DNA from 2 places in the Blastococcus sp. KM273129 genome. Region 2 is predicted to be linked to the other one. Evidence: riboswitches for the same ligand, from Rfam matches in the RefSeq annotation. Region 2 holds a riboswitch; the other holds the start of a gene.
The links. Region 2 has a riboswitch for thiamine pyrophosphate ahead of E9565_RS16425 (ECF transporter S component). Riboswitches for the same ligand answer to the same signal wherever they lie in the genome.

Region 1: it holds a riboswitch for thiamine pyrophosphate, as region 2 does, so the genes downstream of both, thiM (hydroxyethylthiazole kinase) here and E9565_RS16425 (ECF transporter S component) in region 2, are expected to answer to the same signal.

Annotation. Positions count from the first base shown of each region.
Region 1 is NZ_SSXB01000021.1:2,097-12,014, reverse strand. It holds gene E9565_RS08640 (TenA family protein) at 1-160, opposite strand, end outside; gene thiD (bifunctional hydroxymethylpyrimidine kinase/phosphomethylpyrimidine kinase) at 157-969, opposite strand; gene thiE (thiamine phosphate synthase) at 966-1,628, opposite strand; gene thiM (hydroxyethylthiazole kinase) at 1,628-2,434, opposite strand; TPP riboswitch at 2,428-2,521, opposite strand; TPP riboswitch at 2,555-2,657, shown strand; gene E9565_RS08620 (alcohol dehydrogenase catalytic domain-containing protein) at 2,652-3,665, shown strand; gene E9565_RS08615 (maleylpyruvate isomerase family mycothiol-dependent enzyme) at 3,768-4,388, shown strand; gene E9565_RS08610 (DEAD/DEAH box helicase) at 4,395-6,143, opposite strand; gene E9565_RS08605 (DUF3152 domain-containing protein) at 6,362-7,792, shown strand; gene E9565_RS08600 (alpha/beta fold hydrolase) at 7,835-8,674, shown strand; gene E9565_RS08595 (YnfA family protein) at 8,671-9,006, shown strand; gene E9565_RS08590 (HNH endonuclease signature motif containing protein) at 9,033-9,918, opposite strand, start outside.
Region 2 is NZ_SSXB01000065.1:12,499-22,416, reverse strand. It holds gene E9565_RS16450 (SpoIIE family protein phosphatase) at 1-1,998, shown strand, start outside; gene E9565_RS16440 (anti-sigma regulatory factor) at 2,009-2,431, opposite strand; gene E9565_RS16435 (energy-coupling factor transporter transmembrane protein EcfT) at 2,539-3,306, opposite strand; gene E9565_RS16430 (ABC transporter ATP-binding protein) at 3,303-4,652, opposite strand; gene E9565_RS16425 (ECF transporter S component) at 4,733-5,350, opposite strand; TPP riboswitch at 5,347-5,450, opposite strand; gene E9565_RS16420 (Nramp family divalent metal transporter) at 5,581-6,873, opposite strand; gene E9565_RS23340 (Mut7-C ubiquitin/RNAse domain-containing protein) at 6,968-7,687, opposite strand; gene E9565_RS16410 (SDR family oxidoreductase) at 7,791-8,594, shown strand; gene E9565_RS16405 (GNAT family N-acetyltransferase) at 8,615-9,199, shown strand; gene E9565_RS16400 (rhodanese-like domain-containing protein) at 9,168-9,605, opposite strand; gene E9565_RS16395 (alpha/beta fold hydrolase) at 9,684-9,918, opposite strand, start outside.

The DNA.
Region 1 (9,918 bases), on a different contig from region 2:
GGGCGTAGCTGCCCAGGTAGACCGCGTCCTGCTCCAGGTAGTGGCGGAAGACCTCCGGGGCGAGGGTGCCGTCGGCCAGCTCGGCGAGGAAGGGCAGCTCGTCGATCGCCCGGCGGAGGTCCGCCGTCGCCGCCCAGGCGCGCTCGCTGAAGCCGGTCACGCCGGCCAGATCCCGGCGAAGTGGTGCACCGGGCCGTGGCCGGCGCCGATCCGCAGCGCGGCGCCCCCGGCCAGCGCCCGCTGCAGGTAGTCGCGGGCCGGTTCCACCAGGACCACCCAGTCCGGGGGCTCGCCGGCGCGGGCGGCGAGCGCGGCCAGCGCCGAGGAGAGCGTGCACCCGGTCCCGTGGGTCGCCGTCGTGTCGATGCGCGGCCGCCGGGTCTCCGTGGTGCCGGCGGCGCTGGCGAGGACGTCGACGCTCTCCGGGCCGCCCAGGTGACCACCCTTGATGAGCACCGCGCGCGGCCCCAGGGCCAGCAGCGCCCGCGCCTGCTCGTGCAGCTCGTCGACGTCGCGCGCCGGCTCGGTGTCCAGCAACGCGGCGGCCTCCGGCACGTTGGGGGTGATCAGGTCGGCCAGCGGCAGCAGTTCGGTGCGGACCGCTGCCACCGCGTCGTCGTCGATCAGCCGGTGGCCGCTCGTCGCCACCATCACCGGGTCGCAGACGACCGGGCCGGGGAGCCGCTCGGCCAGCACCGCGGCCACCGCGCGCACCACGTCGGCGCTGCCCAGCATCCCGAGCTTGGTGGCGTGCACCTCGACGTCGTCGAGCAGGGTGTGCAGCTGCCGGGTGACGAACTCCGCCGGTACCGGGTGCACGCCGTCGACACCGCGGGTGCTCTGCGCGGTGAGGGCGGTGAGCACCGCCGTCCCGTACGCGCCGAGGGCGCTGAACGTCTTCAGGTCCGCCTGGATGCCGGCGCCGCCGCTGGGGTCGCTGCCGGCCACGGAGAGCGCGGTCGGCGTCATCGCGCGCCCACCGGGGCGAGCTGGGCGCGCAGCGCCGCCGCCGCGGCCCGCGGATCGGGTGCCGCGCAGATCGCCGAGACCACGCAGACGCCGTGCACGCCCGTGGCCGCCGCCGCGGCCGCCCGGGTCGCGTCGATGCCGCCGATCGCCACGGTGGTCAGCCCCGCGGCCCGTGCGGTGGCGGCCAGCTCCCGGACGGTGGCCAGGCCCAGCCCCTGACCGGCCTCGGGTTTGGTCGGCGTCGCCCACACCGGGCTGAGGCCGACGAGGTCGACGGTGCCCGCCGGCAGGCGGAGCGCGGCGGCGAGGTCCTCGGTGCTCTCCACGGAGAGGCCGACCAGCCGATCGGGCCCGAGCGCCGCCCGCACCTCGGTCACCGGCAGGTCCTCCTGGCCGACGTGCACACCCGAGGCGCCGGCGAGCAGGGCGACGTCGAGGGCGTCGTTCACCACCACCGCCACGTCCGGCCGGTCGGCGAGCGCGGCCTGCACCGAGCGGGTCAGCGACAGCAGCTCTCGGCGGGGGGCGTCCTTGTCGCGCACCTGGACGGCGGTGACGCCACCGGCGACCGCGGCGCGGACGACGTCGGCCACCGGTCGCGGCCGGCACAGCTGCGTGTCGGTGACCAGGTAGAGGGTCGGGTCGAACGCCGGGCGCATCAGGCGCTCCGCACGTCCGCGCGCGCCAGGTCCTCGGGGCCGACGGCGTCGAGCGCGTCCAGCCAGGCCGCCGCGAAGGTGCCCGGCCCGGCGGCGCCCGCCGCGGCCCGCTCGGCGGCGAGGGCGACGTGCGCGTGCGCGGCCACGGCACCGGTGAAGGGGTCGCCGGTCGCGGCGACGTAGGCGGCGACCAGCGCCCCGAGCGCGCACCCGGCGCCGGTGGTGCGGGTCAGCAGCGGTGAGCCCCCGCCCACCCGGATGGTGCGTGCGCCGTCGGTGATCAGGTCCACCTCGCCGCTGACCGCGACCACGCCGCCCGCCCGCCCGGCGAGCCCTGCGGCGGCGGAGGCGGCGTCCTCGGCGCCCGCGGTGCTGTCCACGCCGCGCCCGCCGGAGCCCGCCCCGGCCAGCGCCATGACCTCCGAGGGGTTGCCCCGGACGACGGCGGGGCCGAGCGCCACCAGCTCGGCCGCCAGCGCCGTCCGGTAGCCGAGGCCGCCGACGGCGACCGGGTCGAGCACCCACGGGGTGCCCGCCGCCCCGGCCGACCGGGCGGCCAGCCGCATCGCCTCGGCGGTGCGCGCGTTGACGGTGCCGACGTTGACCAGGACGGCGGAGGCGACGGCGGCGAAGTCCCCCGCCTCCTCGGGCGCGTCGACCATCGCCGGGGCCGCGCCGACCGCGAGCAGGGCGTTGGCGGTGAGCGTCTGCACCACCGTGTTGGTCAGGCAGTGCACCAGCGGCGCGGTCCCGCTCAGCGCCGCTCGGGCAGCGCGCAGGTCGACGACTTCCACAGCATCGGACATGCCGGTGACATCCCTTCGCCAGTGCGAACTGGAGCAGGTTCGGCGGGTGTGATCTCAGTCCCGGGCGGGACACCCCGTGCCACGTACAGGGCCGAACCTAGCAGGAGGTAGCGTCCCCGGCCGTACCGCGGGAGCCCGCCGGAGCGGGCTGAGAGGGCGGCAGCGGCCGCCGACCGTTCGAACCTGTCCGGGTCATACCGGCGTAGGGAGGCTGTCGATGCGTGCCGTGCGTTTCCACGAGGTGGGCCGTCCACCGCGGGTCGAGGAGCTCGACCCGCTGCGGCCCGGGCCCGGCGAGGTCCTGATCGACGTCGCGGCCGCCGGTGTCTGCGGGACCGAGCTGCACTTCCTCGACGGGCTGCTGACCCCGGCGCGGACGCCGATCACCCTGGGCCACGAGGTGGCGGGCGTCGTCGCAGAGGTGGGCGAGGGCGTCTCCGACGTCGCCGCGGGAGGCCGCGTCGCGGTGCACTACCTGCACGCCTGTGGCCGGTGCCGGTGGTGCCGCAGCGGCGACGACCACCTCTGCGACGCACCCCTGGGGTTCCTCGCCTTCGCGACCGACGGCGGCTTCGCCGAGCAGGTCGTGGTGCCGGCGTCGGCCGTGGTGCCCGTCCCGCCGGAGGTCGACCTCTCGACGGCAGCGGTGCTGTGCTGCAGCGCGACCACCGCGCTGCACGCCGTCGAGGTCGCCGGCGTGCGGCCCGGTGACACCGCCGTCGTCTACGGCGTCGGGGGTGTGGGCCTGGCGCTCGTCCAGGTGCTGCGCGAGAGAGGTGCCCGGCCGATCGCCGTCGCCCGCAACGCAGACCGCCTCGCGCTGGCCCGCGAGCTGGGCGCCGAGGTGACCGTCGACGCGGGCGTCGAGGACGTGGTCGCGGCTGTCCGCGCCGCCACCGGAGGTGCGGGGGCCGACGTCGTCGTCGAGCTGGTGGGCACCCGCGAGACCAGCGCGAACGCGCTCGCATCGCTCGGGAAGCAGGGGAGGCTCGTCTACGTCGGCTACAGCTTCGACCGGATCGGGCTCGACCCGCTGTCCCTCGTCGTCCCCGAGCAGCGGATCCTCACCTCCGTCGGCAACCGGCGCTCCGAGCTGGTGGCGGCCCTCGACCTGGCCGCACGGGGCCGGCTCCGCACCACCGTCACGGAACACCCGCTCGCGGACGCTCCTCGGGTGCTGGAGGACCTGCGGGCCGGCCGCGTCGTGGGCCGGGCGGTGCTCGTGCCGTGACGGGCGGCGACCGGGAGCGATGAGTTCCCGCGCCCCCCGCGGTCGTGTGCACGAGGGCCGGTCGTCCCCGGAGCGCCGACCGGCCGATGAGAGGGAATGCGGATGACCGGGAACGGGGACGGCGCGGGCGGTCGCGACGTCGAGCGGTGGGTGGCGACGACCTACGGCGGCCTCGCCGACCTGCTGGCCGCCGACCCGGGCGCCTGGGACGGACCGTCGCTCTGCGCGGGCTGGCGGGTCCGGCACGTGGTGGCGCACGTGACCATGCCGGTGCGGCTGACGCCGGAGCGGTTCGGCGCGGAGATGGCCGCCGCGGGTGGCGACTTCGGCCGTCTCTCCGACACGGTGGCGGCCCGGGACGCCGCCCTCCCGGCCGCCGAGCTCCTGGCCGCGCTGCGCTCCCCGGTCCTGCACCGGTGGCAGCCGCCGGGCGGGGGCGCCCCGGGGGCGCTGACGCACGCCGTCGTCCACTCGCTCGACGTGACGCTGGCCCTCGACCGGCCGCCGGTCGCGCCGGCCGGCGCGGCGCTCGCCGTCCTCGACCAGCTCGCCGCCGCGGACGGCTCGCTCTTCGGCGTCGACCTGTCCGGTGCGCGGTTTGAGGCGACCGATGCGGCGCGGGCCTGGGGCGACGGCGCGGTCGTCGGGGCAGGCACCGGCCGGCTCGTCGCGCTGCTGGCCGGGCGCACGCTGCCGGACGGCCAGGCCCTCCGCCGTCGCTGACCCCGCTCAGCCCTCGGTCAGGGCGGCGGTGGGCAGCCAGTCGGCGTCGAGGAGTTCGGCGATCTCCTGCAGCGAGGAGGTGTCCGCCCCGGCCGTGGAGCCGCTGACCGCCAGCCGCTCCACCATCACCCGCGCGACCTGCTCCTCCACCGTGTCGGCCGCGAACGCCACCCGCCACGGCGAGGAGCGACCGTCGCGATGGGTCCGCCCGGTGACCTGCCGCGCCTGGATGCCGGAGAATCGCGGCTGGTGGAACAGCCCCACCCGCGGCACCTCAGATGCCGTGGACCCGCCGGGCAGCAGCTCACCGGCGTGCAGGCTGATCGAGGCGGTGACGGTGAAGACGCAGACCGCGGCCTCCCCGCGCTGGAACCGCAGCCGCTCGGCCTCGACGTCGAACCGGTCGCGGCCGTAGATGGACGCCACCGGGATGCCGGCGTCGAGCAGCGCCTCGCGGATCGGGTCGGCCGCCGTCTCCACGAACTCGACCGACACCGCCACCTGGCGCTCGGCCTCCACCTGCGCCTTGACCCAGTCGACGGTGGCCTGGACGCGGATGAGCCCGGCCTTCTGGCGGAACCGCAGCAGCGCCGCCCGGCCGCGGGCGGTCTGCCGGCCGCGGCGGGCCAGTTGCATCTCGGCGCGGAACTCCGACCACTCGGCCTCGTACTGCGCCCGCTCGGCCGGGGTGAGCAGCACCGGGGTCCCGGTCACCGAGACCGGCCCCCAGGGGGCCGGGCGGTGCAGCGTGGCGGGCGGGTCGGCGTCGGCGAGCCAGGACTGCAGGCGGGCCAGGTCCGCGCGGCGCTGGTCGGCGTCCTCGGTCCACTGCCAGCCGTAGCGGCCACGTTCCACGTGGAACGTGTGCCGCTCGAGCGCCTTCGGGAGGTCGGCCCACTCCTTGATCGGCTCCCCGTGCCGGGCGGCGAACTCGGGCGCGAGGTAGGGGAGTTCCAGCGGCGTGTGCGCCGGGGTCGCGGTCGCGGCGAGCACGTAGGGGGTCTCCTTGACGCGGGCGGCGCCGGAGACGGCCTTCCAGTGCTTCCACCGCTGCGTCGTCGTGTGCCGCACCATGTGCGCCTCGTCGGCGACGACGACGTCGAACCGCAGCTTCGCCACCTTGCCCAGCCGGTCCCACGTGGTGACGCACCAGCGCAGGCCGCCGTCGCCGAAGCCGGCGATCGAGCGCGCCCAGTGCGGGATGGTGATCGCGGCCGGCCGGTCGGCGATGACCAGCACGGTGCGCACCGGCCGCTGCGCGGCGATCTCGTGCACCGCGAGGATCGCCGTCCCGGTCTTGCCGACGCCGGGGTCGTCGCCGAGAAGGAAGACGCGGCCGCCCGCGGCGGCGTGCGCGGCGACGACCGCGGCGCCCGCCTCCTGCTGGGGGCGCGGCACGAGCGCGGGGCTCACCGGCAGCGGGCGCGGCTCCTCGTTGAGCTCGTCCTCGAGGAAGCGCTCCAGGCTGTAGGCGGGCGGGTCGTAGGCCGCGAGCTCGGGCGGCAGCGCCGCCCCCACCCACACGTGCGCCTGCAGCCCCGGGTGCCAGACGGCACCCGGCGCGGGGGCGCGGAAGGGCACGGCCAGCACCCACACCCGCTCCCCGGGGCCGGCGGTGGGCAGCTCCGGGGCGGCCTTCCGCGCTGCCGGCTTCCGCGCGGTCGCCTTCCGCGGGCTCGCCTTCCGCGTCGTCGCCGTCGCCGTCGTCCGTCGGGTGCGCGTGCTGCTGCTCGCGCTCCGGCGCCGTCCTGGCATCTGCATCCCCCCGTCGATCCCCCGGCACGGTAGAGGCCGGGGACGACGGCCCCGGGCAGGTGGCGGGCGCGCCGTCGGCCGATCGTCACGAGATCGACATGCCACCGGGCGGCCCCGGTGCGGTAGACCGGTCAGCGACAGCAGCCGGTGCGCTCGGCCCCGCCGTCCACCGGCCCGGACCTGACGCGCGGGCAGCGCTGCCCGCGCCGGAGGACCCCATGACCAGAACCCTGCGCCTCCTCCTCGCCGCCCTCGTCGCCGTGGCGGCGGTCGTCCTGCAGCCTGCGGGCGCCTCCGCCGCCGAGCGGACGGTGACCTACACGGTCTCCACGCAAGGGGCGGTCGCCGGCGACCTCGGCTACTTCACCGACGTCGCGCGGGACGCCCTCACCGATCCCCGCGGGTGGAGCCTCGGCGGCACCCTGGCGTTCGAGCAGGTGGACTCGGGGAGCGACTTCGACCTGATCCTGGCGTCGCCGACGGTGGTCGGGAACGCGGCACCCGGCTGCAGCGCCCAGTGGAGCTGCCGGGTCGGGCGCTCGGTCTACATCAACGACGACCGCTGGCGGTTCGGCACGGACGCCTGGCCGCACAGCCTGGAGCTGTACCAGCGCTACGTGATCCTGCACGAGGTCGGGCACTGGATCGGCATCCCGCACACCGACTGCCCGACCGCCGGACGCACCGCCTGGGTCATGCAGCAGCAGTCGATCTCCCTGCAGGGCTGCCGGGCCAACGTGTGGCCGGTCATCGCCGAGCGGGAGGACGCGGGGTCGCGCATGGGGGTCTCGGTCACCTGGTCGGGGGTCGAGGCCCGGTACCGCGAGCTGGGGCAGGGCGGCAGCCTGCTGGGGCTGCCGGTGACCTGGGAGCACGTGGCTCCCGACCAGGTGGGCCGGTACCAGCACTACAGCCGCCCCGACGGCGGGTCGATCTACTGGACGCCGTCCACCGGGGCGCACGAGATCTACGGCCAGATCTGGCAGCGCTGGGCCCAGCTGGGCTGGGAGCAGGGGCCGCTCGGCTACCCGGTGACCGGTGAGCTCGGGACGCCGGACGGGCACGGGCGGTACAACCACTTTTCCCGGCCCGGCGGTGCCTCGATCTACTCGACCCTGGCGACCGGCACGCACGAGATCTACGGGGCGATCCGGGCGCGCTGGGCCGAGATGGGCTGGGAGCGGGGGCCGCTGGGCTACCCGGTGACCGGTGAGCTGGGCACCCCGGACGGCGAGGGGCGGTTCAACCACTTCTCCCGGCCGGGCGGCGGCTCGATCTACTGGACCGAGGACACCGGCGCCCACGACATCTACGGGGCCATCCGGGCGCGGTGGGCCGAGATGGGCTGGGAGCGGAGCCTGCTGGGTTACCCGGTGACCGGTGAGCTGGGCACCCCGGACGGGCGTGGTCGCTTCAACCACTTCTCCCGGCCGGGCGGTGCCTCGATCTACTGGACCGCCGAGACCGGGGCGCACGAGCTCTACGACGACATCCGCACGCGCTGGGCCGAGTCGGGCTGGGAACGGGGGCCGCTGGGCTACCCGACGAGCGGGATCTACTCGGTGGAGGGCGGCAGCCGGGCCGACTTCGAGAACGGGTACATCACGCTGGACGGCGACACCGGCGAGACCGAGGTCGTGCTGGACTGACGCGGGGCCGCGCGGCCCCGCGACCTCTGGTGGAATCGCCCGGTGACGGAGAACGCCGAGGATGCCCTGCACGCCCGGACGCTGGGTGAGGCCGGCCCGCCCGTGGTCTTCGTGCACGGCCTGTTCGGTCAGGGGAAGAACTGGACGACGATCGCGAAGGGCCTGGCCGACGACCACCGCGTGACGCTGCTGGACCTGCCCAACCACGGCCATTCCCCGTGGACCGACCGGGTCGACTACGTGGACATGGCCGAACTGGTCGCCGCGGAGCTCGAGTCCTTCGGCGAGCCGGCCACGCTGGTCGGCCACTCCATGGGCGGCAAGGTCGCGATGCAGCTCGCGCTGCGCCGCCCCGAGCTGCTGCGGGCGCTCGTCGTCGTCGACATCGCCCCTGTCGAGTACCCGCTGACGGGTGGCCGCACGCAGGACCCCGACGAGGAGGCCTCCCCGTTCGCCGCCTTCATCGCCGCGATGCGGGCGATCGACCTGGAGGGGCTGGAGTCCCGGTCCGACGCCGACGCCGCCCTGCGCGCCGCCGTCCCCAGCCGGATGGTGCGCAGCTTCCTGCTGCAGAGCCTCAGCCGCCAGGAGGAGGGCGACGGTTGGCACTGGCGGCTGAACCTCGAGCTCCTCGAGCGGGACCTCGGCGAGCTGCGCGGCTTCCCCGAGCCCCCGCCGGGCGCGACCTTCGACGGGCCGGTGCTGTGGATCGCCGGCGCCGACTCCCACTACGTGCTCCCCGAGGACCGGCCGCACATGGATGCGCTGTTCCCCGCGACGCGGCTGGTGAAGGTGAAGAACGCGGGGCACTGGGTGCACTCCGAGCAGCCCGAGGTCTTCCTGGAGACGCTGCGGCGTTTCCTCGACGCGGTGGAGCGGTGAGCGTCACCCGCTCGCTGTTCCTCTTCGCCCTGGCGGCGCTGGCCGAGATCGGGGGCGCCTGGCTGGTCTGGCAGGGGGTCCGCGAGCACCGCGGCTGGGCGTGGATCGGCGCCGGGGTGGTCGCGCTGGGCCTGTACGGCTTCGTGGCCACGCTGCAGCCCGATGCGAACTTCGGCCGGATCCTCGCCGCGTACGGCGGCGTCTTCGTCGCGGGGTCGCTGGCCTGGGGCATGGTCGTCGACGGGTTCCGGCCCGACCGGTACGACGTCGCCGGCGCGCTGATCTGCCTCGTCGGCGTCGCGGTGATCATGTACGCCCCGCGCGGCGCGTAGCGGACGGCGGCGGCGCCGCCGGTGGATCAGGGGCCGGCGCGGCTGCGGATCCCGGTCCCGTCGGGCCGGTAGGTGCGCCACCGGCCGGTGCCGGGGTCCCGGGCGATGGTGAAGCCGCCTTCGTGGCAGCTGGTGTGGTGCCGTTCGCAGAGCAGTGCGCCGTTGTCGCAGCTGGTCGGCCCGCCGTGCGCCCAGTGCACCACGTGGTGGACGTCGCACCACTCCGGCGGGGCGTCGCACCCGGCGAAGACGCAGTGCGCGTCGCGGACCTCGATGGCCCGGCGGATCGCCGCCGACGTGGTGCGCTGCGCCCGGCCGACGTCCAGCGGCAGCCCGTCGGGGCCGGTGATGACGCGGGCGACGCCGGCGTCGCAGGCCAGCCGGCGGGCGGTCTCGGGGTTGATCGGGCCGGCCCAGCCCAGCGAGCCGCCGGAGACACCGGGGGCGCCGCGGGCGGCGCAGAGGGCGAACCAGTCGATCGTGACGCGCACGTGCGGCCGCTCCCCGCGCACGGCCGGCAGCGATCCGCCGTCCAGCGCCCCGCGGGCCAGCGCCACCAGCGCGTCGGCCTGCCGCTCGGCGTGCGAGCGGGTGTCGCCGGCTGGGCGGTCGCCGTTCATCAGCGCGGCCAGGGCGGTGTGCACGTACTCCCCGCCCACGGCATCCAGCTCACCGCGCAGGTGCACCCGCCCGTCGAGCCCGGGTGCCGGGGTGAACCGGCGGCGCACGTCGGCCGCGTCGTCCAGGGTGCCGTCGGGGTCCACCCCGGCGACCCACTCCTTCACCCCGCGGGCGGTGTCGTGCGGGGCGGTGGCCCGGGCCAGGTCGGCCAGGATGCCGTCGGTCTCACCGAGGTCGATGCCCAGTTCGGCGGCCTTGGCGATCCGGCCGGGCGTCATGGCCTTCGTGATG
Region 2 (9,918 bases):
CACCGCGTGCGCTTCGAGCTCGCCATCGACGCCGCCGGCATCGGCAGCTTCGACTGGAACCTGCGGACCGGCCGGCTGCTGTGGGACGACCGGTTGCTGGCCCTGTTCGGCTACGAGCGGGCCGGGTTCGACGAGACGATCGACGCCTTCGTCTCCCGGGTGCACCCCGACGACCGCGAGCGGACCACCGAGGCGCTGCAGGCGGCCATCGACGGGCGCGGCGACTACGACGCGGAGTTCCGGGTCGTCCTCCCCTCGGGCGAGACCCGCTGGGTGCGCGGCCGGGGCCGCGCCGTCCGCGACGACGACGGCTCCGCGGTGCGGCTGCTCGGCGCGGCCTTCGACACGACGCCGCAGCGCGGGGAGGACGTCCGGATCGCCCGCCTGCTGGAGGCGATGAAGGCCTCCTTCTTCTCCCTGGACCGGGAGTGGCGGTTCACCTACGTGAACGCAGAGGCCGAGCGCGTGCTGGGCGCCGTCCGCGACGACCTGCTCGGCGGCGTGATCTGGGAGCTCTTCCCGGCCGCCGTCGGGAGCGACTTCGAGCGGTACTACCGGGCCGCGGCCGAGACCGGTCAGGAGCAGCTGTTCGAGGCGTACTACCCGGCCCCGCTGGACGCCTGGTTCGAGGTGCGCAGCTGGCCCACCCCCGACGGGTTGTCGGTCTCCTTCCTCGACGTGACCGAGCGCCGGGCGGCGGAGGAGCAGGCCCGCCGCAGCGCGGCCCGCCTCGCGCTGGTCGCGCACACCACGACGGCGATGGCGGCCTCGCTCGGCACCCGGCCGCGCGAGGAGGAGGCGCTGCAGCGGGTCGCCGAGCTGCTCGTGCCCGACCTCGGCGACTGGTCGATCCTCACCCTCACCGACGAGGACGGCCGGATGCGCGACGTCGCGAGCTGGCACCGCGACCCGGGGCTCCGCGACGCGGTCCACCGCTACGCCGCCCTGCGGCTGGCCTCCATCCCGCCCGACGCCCCGATCCTCCGCGCGCTCGCCTCGGGGCAGCCCCTGGTCGTGCCCGACGTCGAGGCGGCGGTGGGGCGCACCCTGCCCCCGGGCGAGGTGCGCCACGCCTTCCGGGAGCTGGCGCCGCGCTCGGCGGTCACCATGGCGCTCTCCGCCCGGGGCCGCACGCTCGGGGCGCTGAGCGTCTACCGGTCCGCCGGCCGCCCGCTGCCCGACCAGGAGGACGTCGCGGCGGTGCGCGAGGTCGCCGGGCGGGTCGCCCTGGCGCTGGACAACGCCCGGCTCTACGAGCAGCAGCGCCGGCTGGCCGAGGGGCTGCAGCGCAGCCTGCTCACGGCGCCGCCGCAGCCGGACCACTCCGAGATCGAGGTGCGCTACCACCCGGCGGTGGCGGTCGCCGAGGTCGGCGGTGACTGGTACGACGCCTTCCTGCAGCCCTCGGGCGCGACGGTGCTGGTGATCGGCGACGTCGTCGGGCACGACACCGCAGCGGCGGCGGCCATGGGCCAGCTGCGCGGGATGCTGCGCGGCATCGCCTACCGCGACATCGGCCCGGCCGGCGTGCTCACCGACCTCGACCTCGCCATCCGGGGCCTGGACGTGGGCACGCTGGCCACCGCCGCGGTCGTGCGGGTCGAGCAGACCGACGAGGAGCGGGCCGCGGGCGTGACCCGGCTCCGCTGGTCCAACGCCGGCCACCCGCCGCCGCTGCTGCTGCGGCCCGACGGCCGGATCGAGGAGCTGGCCGGCGAGCGGGCCGAGCTCATGCTCGGGGTGGAGCCGGCCACGCGGCGCACCGAGACGGTGGTGGCGGTGCCGCGGGGGGCCACGCTGCTGCTGTACACCGACGGCCTGGTCGAGGGGCGCGACCTGTCGCTCGACGAGGGCACCGCCCGGCTGCGGTCGGCGCTCGCCGAGCTGGCCGACCGGCCGCTCCCCGAGCTGTGCGACGCCCTGCTGGAGCGGCTGCGGCCCGAGGGGCTGCAGGACGACGTCGCCCTCGTGGCGCTGCGGCTGCACCCGCAGGGCTGACCCCGGTCGGTCAGCGGCGGAGCAGCGCCCAGACGTGCTTGGCGGCCCCGTCGGCGTACCAGCCGTGCTCCGCGGCCAGCTCGGCGATCAGGTAGAGCCCCAGCCCGCCGAGGCTGGGGTCGCGGCCCACGGCGGGCTCCGGCGGGTGCTGGGCGGCCTGGTCGGTCACCTCCAGCAGGTAGGCGTCGCCGGTGGTGCGCAGCGTCGCCCGCACCTCCCCGCCGCCGTGGCGCAGGGCGTTGGACGCCATCTCGTCCAGGGCCAGCACCAGCCGGTCGAGGAGGTCGGCGAGGCCGGGGCCGGAGAGGCGGGCGCGGACCTCCGCCCGCACCCCGGGCAGCTCGGCGACGTCGCGCAGGCGCCAGGTGAGGACCGCCTCCGCGGCAGGCGGGTACGCCGACGGCCAGATCGTGCCGGCCGCCTGCCCTGTCACGCCGCTGCTCTCCTCGGTTCCCGGCCCCCTGGTGCACGCGGGCCTGACCGTTCGCTATCGGCCGGAGCGGCGCCGGGTAAACCCGATGTCGCGAAGGTCACACCGCGTCAGCCGAACACCGGGGACCAGTGGCCGGTCTGCACGCTCAGCGTCACCGCGGACGCGCACACCACGACGGCGCCGACGACGAACCAGGTGTCGCGCCGGTGCAGCGCGGAGCCGCGGGCGTTGCTGCGGGGGACGCCGCAGTCGAAACCCCGGGCGTCCATCGCCGTCGCCAGCCGGCTGCCCCGCCGGATTGCGCCGACGAGCAGCGCGAACGCGGTGCCGGCGAACAGCCGCAGGCGGGCGCCCGGGCTGGCTCCGGCGTCGACGCCCCGCGCGCGGCGGGCCAGGCGGATGGTCTGCCACTCGGTGGCCAGCAGCGGCACCAGGCGCAGGGCGGCGAGCGCCCCGTAGGCGAACCGGGTGGAGACCCGCCAGTGCAGGGTGAGCGCGTCGGCCAGCCGCACCGGGTCCGTGGAGGAGACCAGCAGGACGCCCGGCAGGGCCAGCGCGATCACCCGCAGCCCCCAGGTGGCCCCGCTCAGCCACGCCGCCGCGCCGTCGAGGGTGCCGAACGCGACGTTGACCCACGCGACGCCGGCCGCGCTCAGCAGGAGGGGCCACGTGCGGTGCAGGATCGAGCGCGGGGTGGTCAGGCCCGCGGCGGGCAGCAGCGCCAGCTCGGCGGCGAGGACCACCGACGGCGTCACCAGGTCGCCGCTGACGAGCAGGACGACGGTGAGGACGGCGATCGCCGACAGCTGGGCGACGGGGTTGATCGCCGAGAGGGGGACCTCGCGGGCCGGGCCGAGGGTCAGCGGTGCGGTCACGACGCCGGCACCGGGTTCCCGAGGCGGAGGACGTCGTCGGCGAGCGCGTCGACGACGGCGGCGTCGTGGCTGACCAGGCACAGGGCGCGTCCGTCGGCCTGCTGCTCGGCCAGCAGCGCGACCAGCTCGGCCCAGGTGTCGCGGTCCTGGCCGAAGGTCGGCTCGTCCAGCACCAGGACCGGCGGGCGGGTCGCCAGCGCGGTGGCCACGGACAGTCGGCGCTGCTGGCCGCCGGAGAGGGTGAACGGGTTGGCCTCGGCGAGCGGCGCCAGCCCCAGCCGCTCGAGCAGGTCGTCGGCGCGCCGGCCGGCCGACGTGCGGTCCGCCCCGGCCCGCAGCGGTCCCAGGGAGAGCTCGTCGCGCACCCGCCCGGTCAGGAACTGGTGCTCGGGCTGCTGGAACACCGTGCCGATCCGCTCGACCAGCTCGGCCGCCCGCCACCGCGCCGGCGGCCGGTCGGGCCGGCGCAGCCCGGCACGCAGGGTGGGCCCCACCCGGAGCTGCCCGCTCGTCGGCGCCCGCAGCCCGGCGAGCAGCAGGGCCAGCGTGGACTTGCCGGTGCCGTTCGGTCCGGTCACGGCGAGCGTCCGGCCGGCGAGGAGCGCCGCGTCGGTCGGCGCGAGCGCGGGGCGGTCCGACCCGCGGTGGGTGTAGCCCACCGCCTCGGCGCGCAGGAGCGCCTCGCCGGCCGGGAGGCCGGCCCGGCGCACCGGGAACCGCAGCGGCGGTGGCGTCCAGCCGGAGGGGTGCTCGGTCAGCCCGCCGCCCGGCAGCAGCTCCACGACCCGGTCCACGAGCGGCAGCCACGCCTCCAGGTCGTGGTCGACGACGACCAGGGTGGCCGACCGGTCGGCCACCGCCCGGTCCACCGCCGCGCGCACCAGCGCGGCGCCGTCCGGGTCGAGCTGGGCGGTGGGCTCGTCCAGGAGCAGCAGGCCCGGGTGGGGGGCGAGGGCCCCGGCCAGCACCAGCCGCTGCTTCTGCCCGCCGGAGAGCGCCGCGGTCGCCCGGTCGCGGCCGAGCCCGAAGCCGACGGCGTCCAGCGCCGCGTCGACCGCGGGCCAGATGCGGTCCCGCGGCATCCCGACGTTCTCCAGCCCGAAGGCGACGTCGTCGCCGGCACGGGTCATGACCAGCTGGGAGTCCGGGTCCTGGAAGACCATGCCGACGCGCTGCCGGCTGCGGTCGGGCGGCTCGCCGTCGACGGTGAGCTCGCCCTCGACGTCACCGTTCTCCGGTTCCAGCAGCCCGCCGAGCGCGCGCAGCAGCGTGGACTTGCCGGCGCCCGAGCGGCCGGTGAGCAGCACCCGCTCGCCGGGGGCGATCCGCAGGTCGACGTCCCGCACCGCCCAGGCCCGCCGGGTGGCGTGCCGGAAGCCCCAGCCGCGCAGCCGGACGGCGGCCGGGCCCGAGGCCCCGGACGTCGTCAGACCCGGGTGCGACCGGACGCGAACGACGACAGCGCGCCGCTCGCGGCCAGCGCGCGGGCCAGCAGCACGCTGCCGATCCCGGCGACGACCGCGGTGCTGCCCACGACCAGCGCGACGTAGGTCGTCTTCCAGCCCGCCGACCAGTCGGGGTAGTAGTAGACGAGGTCGAGCACGGCGGCGGTCGCACCGGCGAGGACGGCGGCCAGCAGCGCGGGCGCCCAGCCGAACCGGCGGTAGCGGAAGGCGGCGAACCCGGCGTCGCCGGCCAGGCCCTGCAGCAGGCCGTAGACGATCGTCGTCGTCCCCCAGGCGGAGCCGAGCAGCGCGGAGACGATCGCGGCGACCAGCTCGGCGAAGAGGCCGGCACCGGGCTTGCGGACGATGAGCGGGGCGAGCACGGCGGGGATCAGCCAGACGCCGTACATGAACGCCTGGGCGGGCGGGAAGGCGGCGAACGCCGTCCCGGTGCCGGCCCAGAGCAGGCCCCAGGCCCAGAAGACGACGCCGAAGGCGGCGCCGAGGACGGCGGTGACGACGATGTCGACGGTGCGCCAGCGGTTGCTGCGCTCCCGGGCGGGCGCAGCGTTCGGCGAACGGACGGCCGGATCGGCCATTGCTTCCTCCAGACTCCCTGCGCCGGCATGACCCGGATCAGGTTCGAGGGTCTGCGGTGTCCCGCACTCTCAGCGCCGAAGCGCTCCCCTGCTGTTTGACGTGTTGAGTTGTGCTGCCGCCGAGCCTAGCCCACCCTCAGTCGGGCGTTATGTGCACATAACGCCCCCCGCACCGACCACCCCCTCTGTCGGGCGTTATGTGCACATAACGCCACCCGCACCGACCGCCGTCAGAGGACGAAGCCCAGGAGCAGGTGGGCGTTGAGCCCGATGATCAGGGCGGCGACGACGCTGCCCGCCACGGTGGTGGTCCGGCGGTTCACCCAGCCGCCCATCAGGTCGCGGCGGCTGGTGAGCCACAGCAGGGGCACGAGCGCGAACGGGATGCCGAACGAGAGCACGACCTGCGACCACACCAGCGCCGTCGTCGGGTCCCCGCCCAGCACCAGGACCGCCAGGGCAGGCGCGAGGGTGATCAGCCGGCGGGTGAGCACCGGGATGTGCCGCTTGAGGAACCCGGCCATCACGACCTGCCCGGCGTGCGTGCCCACCGACGACGAGGCGAAGCCGGAGGCCAGCAGCGCGAGGGCGAAGGCGAGCGCGGCCCCGGTGCCGAGCTGGTCACCGAGCCCGGTGTGCACCCCCTCCAGGGTGTCGACGCCGCTGTCGCTGGTGAACAGCTGCGCGGCGATGACCAGCATCGCGGCGTTGACCAGCCCGGCCAGGCCCATGGCCACCACGATGTCGATGCGCTGCGCCCGCAGCAGCCGGCCCCGTCCCTCCCGGGTGCGGCCGGCGGTGACCGCGTCGCCGTAGCGGCCCGGGGTGAGCGCGGAGTGCACGTAGATCACGTGCGGCATCACCGTGGCGCCCAGGATCCCGGTGGCCAGCACGAGGCTCTCGGCGCCGTCGAAGGAGGGCACCATGCCGCCGGCGAGCCCGCCCGGGTCGACGCCGGAGCCGAGCAGCGTGTACCCGAACCCGACCCCGATGACCAGCAGCAGGCCGGCGATGACCCGCTCGAACGGCCGGTACCCGCGGGACTGCGCGGCGAGCAGGACGAACGCGACCACGGCGGTGATGACGCCGCCGATCGGCAACGGGACCCCGAACAGCAGGTACAGCGCCACTGCCCCACCGACGATCTCGGCGAGGTCGGTGGCGATCGCGACCGCCTCCGCCTGCAGCCACAGCCCCCGGGTGACCGGCCGGGGCAGGTTCTCCCGGCAGAGCGTGGCCAGGTCGCGGCCGGTGGCGAGCCCGAGCTTCGCCGTGAGCGACTGGATGAGCATCGCCATGAGGTTCGCCGCGACGATCACCCAGAGCAGGGTGTAGCCGAACGCGGCGCCGCCGGAGAAGTTGGTCGCGAAGTTGCCGGGGTCGACGTAGGCGACGGCGGCGACGAAGGCGGGGCCGAGCATCGACCAGAGCCGGCGGCGACCCGGCGCCGTGCTCGCCGGGCGTTGCGCGGGCGCACGGAGCGTCGTCGGCAGGACGGCGGCCTCGGTCTTCGACAGGTACACGGCGGCCTCGCAGGGTGTCCGGGTGGCGGTCGCCCCTGGTCTGCCCGGCTCGCGTGTCACGCCGGGGCCGACCCGTGGCCCCCCGGGGCCAAGGTCAGCCTTGCCTGCCCGGGCCGGCGCGCCGGGCCCGCTCGACCAGCGCGTCGATGCGCGCGGCATGGGCGCCGCGCCAGTACACCCGCCCGCAGCCGGCGCACCGGGAGAAGTCCTCGACGGTGCGGCGGGTGCCCGGCTCGAGCAGACCGGCGACCTCCGCCTTCGGCACCGGGTGGAGGATCGCGCCGCAGGCGGTGCAGCGGGTGAGCGGTGCCAGCGGCACGGTGAACCGGTCCATCACGTCCACCAGCTGCTCCTCCGGCCGGTCGCCCCGCACGAGCGCGCCGTGCGGCAGGGCGCGGCGCATGAGCAGGCCGCGGTCCTGGGTGAGCAGCACCCGGTCCTCCGCCGCAGCCCGCGCGACCAGCGCCGGGTCGTCGGCGTCGTTCGACCAGGCTGCGTCCGCCCCGAGCAGCCGCAGGCGCCGGGCGAGCGCGCCGAGGCCGACGTCGAGCAGGAACCCGCCCGGGGGGACGGCGACCGGTCGCGGCGCGGGCTCCACCTCGAGCACCGCACCGGGGCGGACGCGTGCGGCGGGGGGCACCGGCGCGCCGTCCACGCGGATGGCGCCGACCTCGGTCAGGGGGATCCCGGCGGCCTGCACGAGGTGGCCGGCGGTCGTGTCGGGGTCGAAGGGCAGCGGCCGCTCACCGGCGCCCCGGTACCGCGCGGCCAGCAGCCGGCGCAGGTCCGGGGCGGGCCGCACGCGCACCTCCACGGCGGCGGGCTACCCCCGCGGGCCGGCGACACGCGCGCCAGGAGTGCACCGGCGTCCTCCTGGGCACGGAGGTCCCCGTCCGCCGTCCCACCCTGGAGGTCCCGTGTCCGACGCAACGCCCCGCCCCCTCGCCCTCGTCACCGGTGCGTCCAGCGGCATCGGGCTGGAGCTGGCCAAGCAGTTCGCCGAGCACGGGTTCGACCTCGTGGCCGTCGCCGAGGACGCCGAGCTCGACGCGGCGGCCGTGCAGCTGCGCGAGCGCGGTGCGGCCGTCTCGCCGATCCGGGCCGACCTCACCCGGCGCGAGGAGGTCGAGAAGGTGGTCGCGGCGGTGCGCGGGGCCGGCCGGCCGCTCGACGCGGCGGCGCTGAACGCCGGTGTCGGCCTCGGCGGCCGCTTCGTCGAGACCGACCTCGACCGGGAGATCGGGATGGTGGAGCTGAACTGCATCTCGACGATGCACCTGGCCAAGCGCGTCGCCCAGGACATGGTGGTCCGGGGCGAGGGGCGGATCCTGTTCACCTCGTCGGTCGCCTCGCAGGCCCCGGAGCCGTTCCAGGCCGTCTACTCCGCGACGAAGGCCTTCGTGCAGTTCCTGGCGCTGGGCCTCCGGGAGGAGCTCGAGGGCACCGGCGTCACCGTCACCGCCCTGCTGCCCGGGCCCACGGACACCGAGTTCTTCGACCGCGGCGACCTGACGGACACCAAGCTGGGCGCCAGCGACAGCAAGGACGACCCGGCGCTGGTCGCCCGCCAGGGGTACGAGGGGCTGATGAAGGGTGAGGCGTCGGTGTTCGCCGGGTCGGTGAGCAGCAAGCTGATGGGCCGGCTGTCGGCGCTCGTGCCCGATGCGGTCGCCGGCAAGACGCACAAGCCGATGACGGCCCCCGGCTCGGCCGAGGGCTGAGCCTGCGGCACGATCGGGGCGTGACCGAGCCGCTGCAGCCCGTCGACCTGCCGGTGGGCGACCTGCTGCTGCGCCCGTGGCGGGAGACCGACATCGGGGCGCTGTGGTCGGCGTTCCAGGACCGCGAGCTGCGGCGGTGGAACGGCGGGGGCGTGGCCTCCCGCACCGACGCCCTGGTGCTCCTCGGGCGGCGGATGGACTGGACCTCCGGCGACCACGCCAGCTGGGCGCTGGTCGACCCGGCGGCGGACGAGCTGCTCGCCTCGGTCTCCCTGCACTCCATCGACCGGCTGCACGGGAACGCGCAGGTCGGCTACTGGACGGTGCCGGCCGCGCGCGGGCGGGGCCTGGCACCCGCCGCCGTCGACGCCGCCTGCCGCTGGGCGTTCGGCGCCCTGCCGGTGGACCGGGTCGAGCTGTGCCACGCGGTCGAGAACCCGGCATCCGGCCGGGTCGCGGAGAAGGCCGGCTTCAGGCGCGAGGGGCGGCTGCGCCGCTCCTTCCGCTACGGCGACGGCGTGAAGCACGACGAGGTGCTGTGGTCGCGCCTCGCCGACGACCCCGTGCCGGTGGTCAGCACCCGCAGCTGCCCCCCGGGGCGGTGAGCGGATCGGCGGGAGCCCGGTGCACGCCGTCCGGGCGCACCACGGGCAGGCCCTCCCGGGCCCAGTACTCGAAGCCGCCGATCATCTCGCGCACCCGGTAGCCGAGCAGCGCCAGCCGGAGCGCCGCGCGGGTGGCGCCGTTGCACCCGGGACCCCAGCAGTAGGTCACCACCGGCACCGCGGGGTCGAGCTCGGCGGCGGCCCGGTCGGGGATCTCGGCGCCGGGCAGGTGCACCGCGCCGGGTACGTGCCCCTGCTGCCACGCCTCGCGGCTGCGGCTGTCGAGCAGGACGAACCCCGGGTCGCCGGTCTCCAGGGCGGTGTGGACGTCGCTGACGTCGGTCTCCACGGCCAGCCGGCGGGCGAAGTGGGCCGCGGCGGCGGCCGGGTCGGTGCTCCAGTCCATCACCGGGCCGACGCTAGGGGTGCCCGGCCCCGGCGACGAGGTCCGTCGCTGCCGGGCACCGCAGCGGATCTGCCGTCCTCACAACGGGACGGCGAGGCCCTCCGGCGCCGGCCGGGCCAGGGCCGCGGCGAGATCGGGCCGCAGCGGGGCCAGCCCTGCCCCGGCGAGTACGACGTCGCGGGTGAAGGCGTGCCAGCGGTGCGCCGAGCGCAGCATGCTGTGGCCGCCGGCGATGGTGAACCGCGCGACCCGGGCGCCCGCGCGCTGCGCCCGGACGGCGAAGTCGGCGGAGAGCTGGGCCGGCACCCAGCGG